DNA from 2 places in the Rhizobium sp. 05N49 genome. Region 2 is predicted to be linked to the other one. Evidence: riboswitches for the same ligand, from Rfam matches in the RefSeq annotation. Region 2 holds a riboswitch; the other holds the start of a gene.

Region 1 (4,694 bases), on a different contig from region 2:
GTTGCTTCTCGCTCGCAGGCTCCACTCCGACGATGCGGCCCTTCACTCCGTTCGCAGAGACAGGCGCTCCTCTGAGAGACCGTAACACATCCGCCGCCGAATCCAGATCCTGCGGCTTGATCGGAAGCACCTTGAATGTTTCGTCCACCATGTCTGGGCCGGTGGTCGAAAGGCCCTTTACGGGCGCAGGCCCCGATACGACGAGGGTCTTGAGAAAGTCATCCATCTGATCTGTCGGCACGTCGATGACAGCATTGCCGTCCTCTCCGACATTAAGACTGCGCACATATTCGGCAACTCCGCCTGACGACAGCCGGATCGACTTGATCGTCCCGGTTTGGGCAAATGCGGTTGTGGAGAGCAGTACTGCGGTAAGTGCCGCACAGGCAACGGATGCGTATTTCATGGAGCCCCCTCGATTAATCCCGAGCGAGAATGAGCGTAAAAAAGGGGCGGCATTTCGGCATACGATTGCTTTTCCGCAAGCTCGCGCCCACCCCTTGTCGAGACGCGACCACGTCTCTGCCGGAGATCTCCATCTTCGATGCGATATCGGGAAAGATGTCGTGAAATTGAGAAGACGAACGCCTATATACGTCGCTCGAATCTGTTTGAAAGGAAATCCGTCATGACTATCAATGGAAGCCTGCTCGTCGCGGGATCGGAGAAGCGCGGCACGCGCGGCGAGCTCTACGGTGTCGAAGCAGCCACGGGGACGGCGCTGCCCGTCTCTTTCGGTGGCGCCTCCGCCGAAGACGTCGAAGAGGCGACCAGGCTTGCATGGGAGGCCTTCGCTTCCTACCGGGAAACCGATCTCGAAACACGGGCTGCCTTTCTTGAAACCATCGCCAGCGAGATCGAGGCCATCGGCGACGAGCTGATCGTGCGGGCAATGGCGGAAACCGGACTTCCGCGCGGACGTCTCGAGGGTGAGCGCGGCCGCACGATGGGACAGCTTCGGCTATTTGCGAAAGAGGTGCGCGAAGGCCGCTTCCAGGAGCTTCGCTTCGACGGCGCGGATCCCTCCCGCAAGCCGGTTCCGAAGCCTGACCTGCGCCTGCGCAACGTTCCTCTGGGACCTGTCGCGGTTTTCGGCGCATCGAACTTTCCGCTCGCCTTCTCCGTCGCCGGCGGTGACACGGCATCTGCGCTCGCAGCGGGATGCCCGGTCGTCGTCAAGGCGCATTCCGCTCACCCGGGCACATCGGAACTGGTCGGCCGCGCCGTTCAGCGAGCCGTTGCCAAGGCTGGTCTGCATGCCGGCACGTTTGCGCTCCTCTTCGATACCGGCTTCGAAGTCGGTCAGAAACTGGTGGCCGATGCCAGAATCCGCGCCGTCGGCTTCACGGGCTCGCGCCGCGGAGGCACTGCGCTGATGAAGATCTCTTCCGAGCGCAAGCAGCCGATCCCGGTCTATGCCGAAATGAGCAGCATCAACCCGGTCATCTTCTTCCCCAACGCGCTGAAAACCCGCGCGGCGGAGATTGCAACGGCTTTCGTAAGCTCGCTTGTCCTCGGTGCCGGGCAGTTCTGCACCAATCCCGGCCTCATTCTCGCCGTCGACAGCGAAGGCCTAGACACGTTCATTGCCAAGGCGCGGGAGCTTCTGCCCGATGTCGGCGCCCAGACGATGCTCACAGGCTCCATCGCCAAGGCGTTCTGTGATGGCGTTGCCCGACTGGAAAAGCACCCCGAAGTCCGGCTCGTTGCCAATGGCAAGCCCGGCAGCGAATTCGAAGGCACGGCCGCTCTCTTCGAGACGACAGCTGCTGCATTCCTTGCACATCACGAGCTGCAGGACGAGGTCTTCGGTGCAGCCGGCCTTATCGTGCGCTGCCGTGATCTCGCCGAACTCGAGCGCGTCCTCGACGGTCTCGAAGGCCAGCTGACCGTTGCCCTGCACATTACGAGCGAAGACGAACAGGACGCCAAGCGCCTCGTTCCAAAGCTGGAAATGCTTGCCGGACGCCTGCTCGTCAACGGCTTCGGAACCGGCGTGGAAGTATCGCCCGCCATGGTGCACGGCGGCCCCTACCCGGCAACGGCCGATGGCAGATCGACCTCCGTCGGGACGCTCGCCATCTACAGGTTCCTGCGTCCGGTTTCGTATCAGGACTTTACGACGACCCTGCTTCCAGCGCCGCTGCGTTGATCAAGTAGAGCAGCCGGACCTTAAACCGGCATCTGAAAATTGCACCACGGGCGCTCAGGCGGCCCGTGGTACGCATTGGCAAAACCTCAGTCTCAAAATCGTCATTTTGCCGATGACAGCGACGCCATTCTCTGCAAGAAAGAGTGCTGTTGAGAGACAGGGGCGCCCGTTTGCGAAAGCGGGCTGAGAAGCACCCTTCGAACCTGAACCGGATAATGCCGGCGGAGGGAGTCGCTCGGGTCGCCATCTGCTTCATCGCATGATCGTTCCCGCGCCTGCCCCGCCTGAAAGGGGTACTATGGAGAACAAGACACCCGGAGCACTGTTGACGGCGATGCGGGCGAAGCCACCGCTCGTGCAGTGCATCACCAATTACGTGGCCATGAACATCGCCGCCAATGTGGTCCTTGCGGCGGGTGCATCGCCTGCCATGGTCCACGCCGCCGAAGAAGCCGGCGAGTTTGCCGCAATCGCCGGCGCTTTGACCGTCAATATCGGCACGCTCTCCACCCAGTGGATCGACGGCATGCATGCGGCGGCAAAGGCTGCAAACGCGAGCGGCAAACCTTGGGTCCTTGATCCGGTTGCCCATTATGCGACATCCTTCCGCCGCAAGGCAGTTGCCGATCTGCTGGCGCTTCGCCCGACGATCATCCGCGGCAATGCTTCTGAAATCATCGCGCTTGCCGGTGGCGAGAGCCGCGGCCAAGGCGTCGACAGCCGCGACCCGGTTGAGCAGGCAGAAGCGTCCGCCCGGCTGCTTGCCGAACGGCACGGCGCGGTCGTCGCGGTCACCGGCGTGGTGGATTTCGTGACCGATGGTGCGCAGGCGCTGCGCATTGAAGGCGGCTCGCCGTTGATGCCGCAGGTGACTGCGCTCGGCTGTTCGCTCACCTGCCTCACCGGCGCCTTTGCCGCCACCATTCCCGCCGATCCTTTCGCAGCCGCTGTCGCAGCACTTTCTACCTTCGCGGTTGCCGGCGAAGAGGCAGCCAAGGATGCTGCCGGCCCCGGCTCCTTCTCCTGGCGGTTCCTCGATCAGCTCGCCGCGCTCGATGGAGCAAAGCTCGATGCAAAAGTCAGGATCAACGCCGCATGAAACGCTTCGATCTTTCCCTCTATCTGGTCCTCGATCCCGATCTCTGCGCCGATATCGGCATGGTCGAGACGGCGCGGCTTGCCGTTGCCGGCGGCGCCGCGATGGTGCAGCTTCGTGACAAGCATGGCGGGACGGCAAGGATGATCGAGACCGGTCTGGCGCTGAAGGAGATCCTGAAGGATACCGGCGCTTTGCTCGTCATCAACGACGACGTCGAGGCAGCCATCGCGATCGGCGCCGACGGGCTGCATATCGGCCAGGATGATATGGGGCCAGCCGTCGCCCGGGCGATGATCGGCCCGGACATGATCCTTGGTCTGTCAGCCGAGAGCGAAGCGCTGGCAGCGGCCATCGATCCCGCTATCGTCGACTATGCCGGCATCGGCCCAATCTTTGCGACACCCACCAAGGCAGACCACAAGCAGCCGATCGGCTTTGACGGGTTGGCGAGACTGGTGAAAACCGCCCCCGTTCCGACGGTTGCAATCGGCGGCTTGAAGAGCGAGCATGTCGCTTCCGTCTTCGCGGCCGGAGCCGATGGGCTTGCTGTCGTCTCGGCGATCTGCGGCACGCAGGATCCGCGAGCCGCGACGATCCGCATCGCCGAGGAAATCCGAAAGGTCCGCCGATGATCCGCAACGTCCTGTCTATCGCCGGCTCCGATCCATCCGGTGGCGCCGGCATCCAGGCCGATCTCAAGGCTTTCTCTGCTCGCGGCGTCTATGGCATGGCGGCGCTGACGGCGCTGACGGCGCAGAATACGCAAGGGGTGACGGGCGTGCATCTTGTCCCGCCCCACTTCGTCGCCCAGCAGATCAAGGCGGTCTTTGCCGATGTGCGCGTCGATGCGGTCAAGATCGGCATGATCGCCAATGCCGGCATTGCCGAAGCCGTTGCCGAGGCGCTGGCGCCTCATCGCGGCATTCCCATCGTCGTCGATCCTGTCATGATCGCCAAGGGCGGAGCGGCACTCCTCGACCCGCAGGCTGTCGATGCGCTGACGAAGCACCTGCTGCCGCTTGCGACGCTGCTCACCCCCAACCTGCCGGAAGCCGCAGCGCTGCTGCACGAAGAGGTTGCCGAAAGCCGCGAGCAGATGGCCTCGCAAGCCAAGCGCCTGCGAGCGCTCGGCCCTGCCGCTGTGTTGGTCAAGGGCGGTCATCTCGAGAGCAATGAAAGTCCCGACATATTGGCAACCGACTCCGGCCGGCATTGGTTCGAGGCGAAACGCGTCCCCACGAAGAATACACACGGGACCGGCTGCACACTTTCCAGCGCACTCGCCGCCGAGCTCGCAAAGGGTGCTTCGCCGCAAGCGGCTGTTTCGACTGCGAAAACATATCTTGCGCTAGCAGTCGCTGCCGCGGGCGAGCTGGCGGTCGGCTCTGGCCATGGACCGGTTCATCATTTCCATGCCCTGTGGAAAGACGCCGGGCTCTGAGC
Region 2 (4,694 bases):
TTCCCGTACGTCATGGGTAATCAGCAGGGCCGTCCATCGATGACCGGTCCACATGCCCTGCAGCCATTCCTGCATCTGGGTGCGGGTTAGCGCATCGAGTGCCCCGAAAGGCTCGTCGAGCAGCAGCATGTCCTGCCGCTGGATCACCGTGCGCAGCAGGGCCGCACGCTGGCGCATGCCGCCCGAAAGGGCCGCGGGATAGTGATTTTCGAAGCCGGCAAGTCCGAAGCGTTCAAAGAGCGGGGCGGCCACGGCGCGCGCTTGGCTGCGGGGCATGCCGTGCACTTCGAGGCCGAGGATCGCGTTGTCGATGACGCTTCGCCACGGCATCAGCGCATCGCGCTGGGGCATGAAGGCGAATGCATGCGCGGCCTGCGAGAGCTGGATGCCGTCGAAGACAATCTCTCCCTTGTCGGCCTGCAGCGCCTGTGTCAGCAGCCGCAGGATCGTCGACTTGCCGGAGCCGGATGGGCCGACGATCGAGACGAATTCACCTCTGGCGATATGAAGAGAAATGTCCTTCAGCACTTCCATGCCGTCGAGGGATTTCGACACATTCTTCAGCTCGAGCATCGCGTTCATCGGCGTTTCTCCGCAGCGGATTGCCAGGGCATGACGAAACGCTGCACCGCCAGGGTGAGGCCGAAGAGGCAAAGGGTCAGAAGAGCGCTGACGACGACGGCGGCGAGGACGAGGTCGGGCCGGAAATTGTTCTTGGCGTTGAGGATATAGATCCCGAGGCCGCGCGCGGCGCCTGCATATTCGGAGAAGATGGCGCCGACCACGGCATAGGTGATCGAAATACGCAGGCCGGCAAAGAAGAAAGGCATGGCGGAAGGGAGCCGTGCCAGGCAGAAGATGCGCCAGCGACTTGCCTTCATGGAACTCAGAAGCTCGGCAATATCCCGGTCCGTCGCTTCATAGCCCTGAAGCAGGGCGACCAGCAGCGGAAAGAAGGTAACGAGAGCGACGAGCAGAAGCTTCGGCAGCAGCCCGAAACCGAACCAGAGTACGACGAGGGGAGCGATCGCGACCAGCGGCAATGTCTGGCTGACGATGAAGAGCGGCAGCAGCGCACGGCGCATGAATGGCACGAAATCCATCAGTACCGACGAGGCGAAGGCGAAGACGAGCGACAAAGCAAAACCGCCGAGCGTCGCGCCGAGCGTCGGCCAGGTGTTGTCGAGCAGCGCCTGCCTGTTCAGCCAGCCCTGTGTAAGGATACGCGAAGGTGAGGGCAGGATCGAGGGCTTGATGCCGGAGAGATCGACATAGAGCTCCCAGACAGCCAGGAAGGCAAGCATGGCGAGAATGGCGGGCAAGGCCCGCCTCAGTGGCGCAAATGTCGAATCCGGTTTCGATAGGGTCATGCCGTCAGGCGTCTCAGGCTTTGCTCGGGCTGTTCGCGGAGACCGTGATATCCAGTGTCACGTGACCTTCGGGATCGCCAAAGCGATAGAAAGCTTCATGGATGGTCGCGAAGATCGCGCCGGCGTCGCCGCGCAGCTTGGTGCAGAAATTCTTCGAGCGGTCGAATGTGCCCGAGCGCTTCAGGAAATCGATGCAGCCGTAAATCTCGTCCATATGGGTGCCAGTTCCCATGACATAGAGAGAAAATTGGGCCGCCGTTGGTTGACCAGTCTCGGTCGTATCCCTGACTGCTGCGATCGCGGCCTCCACGCGCTCGGCGAGCGGCTCGGAGCGGCTTGAGGACAGGCCGGCGCCGCAGATTGCATCATCCGGTTCGCCGGGGCAGCCGCGCGAGATCGCGGCGGACAATACGCAATGCTCGCCACTTGCGGCAGCCGAGACGAAGAGGTCGCGCATGGCGGCAAACAGCACGTCGGGCGGGCCGACCATCAGCGTGGAAATATCATCGGTTTCGATGCGAAGATGATCGCGATAGGGCTCGAGAGCCTTGATCGCGTCAAGGATGATGCCGACGAAATTGCCGGACATCGGATATAGAGACACTTGTGCGCCGGAAAACAATTGGACCTCGCTCCGCTGGCATTACCCAGATCAGCTTTAAAGGGTCCGGAGGCATGCGCCTCACATCTCAGCCCCGGCAATTCGGAGCTCCCCCGTGAAATTGTGGCGGAAGCTATCACCCGGCCTGCGGTACCGCAACCGTAAAATTCCTACCCGGCTATGCGGTCGCCAAGAGGCGCGTGCAGTTCAGGCGCACTTTGTAAGGTGCCCGAGGGGAAACACCCGGACGGAGGTCCTGTCCGGGTGTCCAGCCGGTCCGTACCTGCCAGAGACGGAGCCGGATGTCTTTGTCTCAGGCGGCGACGCCGGCATAGGGCGTGTCGCTGCGGGCGGCGACCAGGGCCTCAGTCCACCATTGCAGCTGGGACATCATTCGGGAAAGCCTGCGCAGAGCTTCCTGCGGATCCTGCAGCCGGCCCTCATTGTCGAAACGGCGCCAGGGGGAATTGAAACTCACGGCATCGCAGATCGTGACGGCGTGAAGCTCCGCAAAAACGAGGCGAAGTTGTTCGACTGCCCGCAATCCGCCGGATATGCCGCCATAACAGACGAAGGCGATCGGCTTTCCGTGCCAGGGTTCGGCGAAGAGATCGATGAGGAATTTCAGGGAAGCGGTGAAGCTGTGGTTGTATTCCGGGGTGACGAGGATGAAACCATCGGCCTGATGAAGCCTGTCCGCAAGCCGCCTTGCCTCCGGATGATGCGGTAAATGCTCTCGCGGCAGTGAAAATGCCAGCGGGTCGATGATGTCGATCTCGAATTGCGGAAAGCGGGCCAGCTCTCTTTCGAGCCACTTCACCACCCTGTCGCAGATGCGTCCCTCGCGCGTGCTGCCATAGATGACGGCAAGCCTCATGGGTTTGTGCATGCATTGCTCCTTCTTATCTCGGCTTTACGGCCTCGGGAGCGCAGTCTATAAAACCTAAACTAATATTGAGGTCAATGGGTCATGCAGCAGAATCCGGGATTCTCCTTGAGCAAACTTCTGACGGTGGGCGAGGTGGCAGAGCGCAGCGGACTTGCGGTTTCCGCCCTGCATTTCTACGAAGCGAAAGGGCTGATCTTCAGCATTCGCACCCGCGGCAACCAGCGGCGCTACGGCCGCGACGTGCTGCGGCGTCTCGGCATCATCAAGGTGGCGCAACGCGTTGGCATTCCGCTCTCTGAAATTCAGACTGCGTTCGAAACCCTGCCGCAGAGCCGTACGCCGACAGTCGAGGACTGGCAGAGGTTATCAAGGCTCTGGAAGGACAATCTCGATATCCGCATCAGGCAGCTCAGCCTGTTACGCGATCATCTGACGAGCTGCATCGGCTGCGGTTGCCTCTCTATCGACGCCTGCCCGCTGCGCAATCCCTTCGATGTACTTGGCAGACAGGGCGCCGGTGCGCGGCTGCTCGACCCGGGTGCCTAGATCTTCGAACTTTCTTTTGGCTGATGCCCGCATATGTTAGGCGTGATAGCGCAAGCGGCGGACCGGCCCGCAAATGAGGAGAACTTCGTGTTTCATCCCAAGTTATTCGAAAACCGCAATGTCGTCGTGACGGGTGCCGGCCGCGGTATCGGCCTCGAAGTTGCCCGACAGTTTCTGGATTGCGGTGCGCGCGTGCTTGTCCATACCGGGCGCGACGGGGAGCGCGAACTGCCGGATTTTCTGCTGACTGCCGAATCGGAACGCCGGGCCCTGCTTTTGCCGGCGGATTTCCTGCAGCAGGGCGGGGCTGCGAAGTTTGCGCAAGAGGCGCTCGATTTCTTCGACAAGGTGCATGTGCTGGTCAACAATGCCGGCACGATGCATGGGCGTTTTCCCGCCGGTGAACTGACCGATGCCGATTATGAGACCGTCGTGCGCCTCAACCAGACGTCGGTGGTGGAGCTCACCCGGGCCCTGCTTCCCGCGCTCCGGGCCGCGCAGGGTGCCGCCATCGTCAACACGGTCTCGATTTCCGCGATAACGGGCGGTAGTCCCGGTTCGGCGATCTATTCCGCATCAAAGGCCTTCGTCGCGACCTATTCGAAGGCGCTTGCCCGCGAGCTCGCGCCTGACGATATAAGGGTCAACTGCGTCTCGCCCGGTACGATCGATACCGATTTCCATGCACGCTATTCATCCCGCGAAAAACTGGAACAGACACGCAAGTCGATCCCGCTGCAGCGGCTCGGAACGTCGGAAGATTGCGCCCCGGCCTATCTCTTCCTGGCCGCGCCATCGTTGTCCGGCTACATCACCGGTCAGGTTCTGGAGATCAATGGCGGCCAGCTTATCTGCTGATTTGGTTGGACTTTTTTTGGTATTTGACGACTTTTGACCAATTCGCTTCTGCGAATATGATATTGTACTGATCTACCCTATTACCTCCTTCCGAGAAGCAAATGCCATTGCCTAAACCGAAGCTGGGCATGACCAGCCAGGACTTGCAGAAGCTTGCTGATAAAGCCCACGAGGCGAGTGATCTCCTGAAGGCGCTAGCCCATCAGACCCGGTTGCTCATCCTCTGTATCCTTTCGGAAGGGGAAAAAACGGTTGGCGAGATCGAGGATATCCTTGGTATACAGCAGGCTATGGTGTCTCAGCAGCTTGCGCGACTGAGGCTCGAAGGCCTCGTCAACACGCGTCGTGAAGGACGGCTCGTCTATTACAGCATGGGAAATGAAAGCGTTCTGGCTTTCCTCGAATCACTGTTCAGTCTCTTCCCGGTTGT

The links. A riboswitch is a leader RNA that binds a small molecule or an ion and turns the genes downstream of it on or off. The one in region 2 is predicted to bind thiamine pyrophosphate.
Region 1: another riboswitch for thiamine pyrophosphate. It lies ahead of thiM (hydroxyethylthiazole kinase); the one in region 2 lies ahead of AC1DF8_RS07845 (YkoF family thiamine/hydroxymethylpyrimidine-binding protein).

The regions. Positions count from the first base shown of each region.
Region 1 is NZ_JBFTME010000004.1:64,323-69,016, reverse strand. Features, by position in the region: gene AC1DF8_RS09950 (DUF4139 domain-containing protein) at 1-406, opposite strand, end outside; gene AC1DF8_RS09945 (aldehyde dehydrogenase (NADP(+))) at 629-2,152, shown strand; TPP riboswitch at 2,301-2,399, shown strand; gene thiM (hydroxyethylthiazole kinase) at 2,451-3,251, shown strand; gene thiE (thiamine phosphate synthase) at 3,248-3,883, shown strand; gene thiD (bifunctional hydroxymethylpyrimidine kinase/phosphomethylpyrimidine kinase) at 3,880-4,692, shown strand.
Region 2 is NZ_JBFTME010000003.1:114,624-119,317, reverse strand. Features, by position in the region: gene AC1DF8_RS07855 (ABC transporter ATP-binding protein) at 1-582, opposite strand, end outside; gene AC1DF8_RS07850 (ABC transporter permease) at 579-1,370, opposite strand; gene AC1DF8_RS07845 (YkoF family thiamine/hydroxymethylpyrimidine-binding protein) at 1,384-1,992, opposite strand; TPP riboswitch at 1,983-2,096, opposite strand; gene AC1DF8_RS07840 (NADPH-dependent FMN reductase) at 2,285-2,860, opposite strand; gene soxR (redox-sensitive transcriptional activator SoxR) at 2,942-3,406, shown strand; gene AC1DF8_RS07830 (SDR family oxidoreductase) at 3,494-4,264, shown strand; gene AC1DF8_RS07825 (ArsR/SmtB family transcription factor) at 4,366-4,694, shown strand, end outside.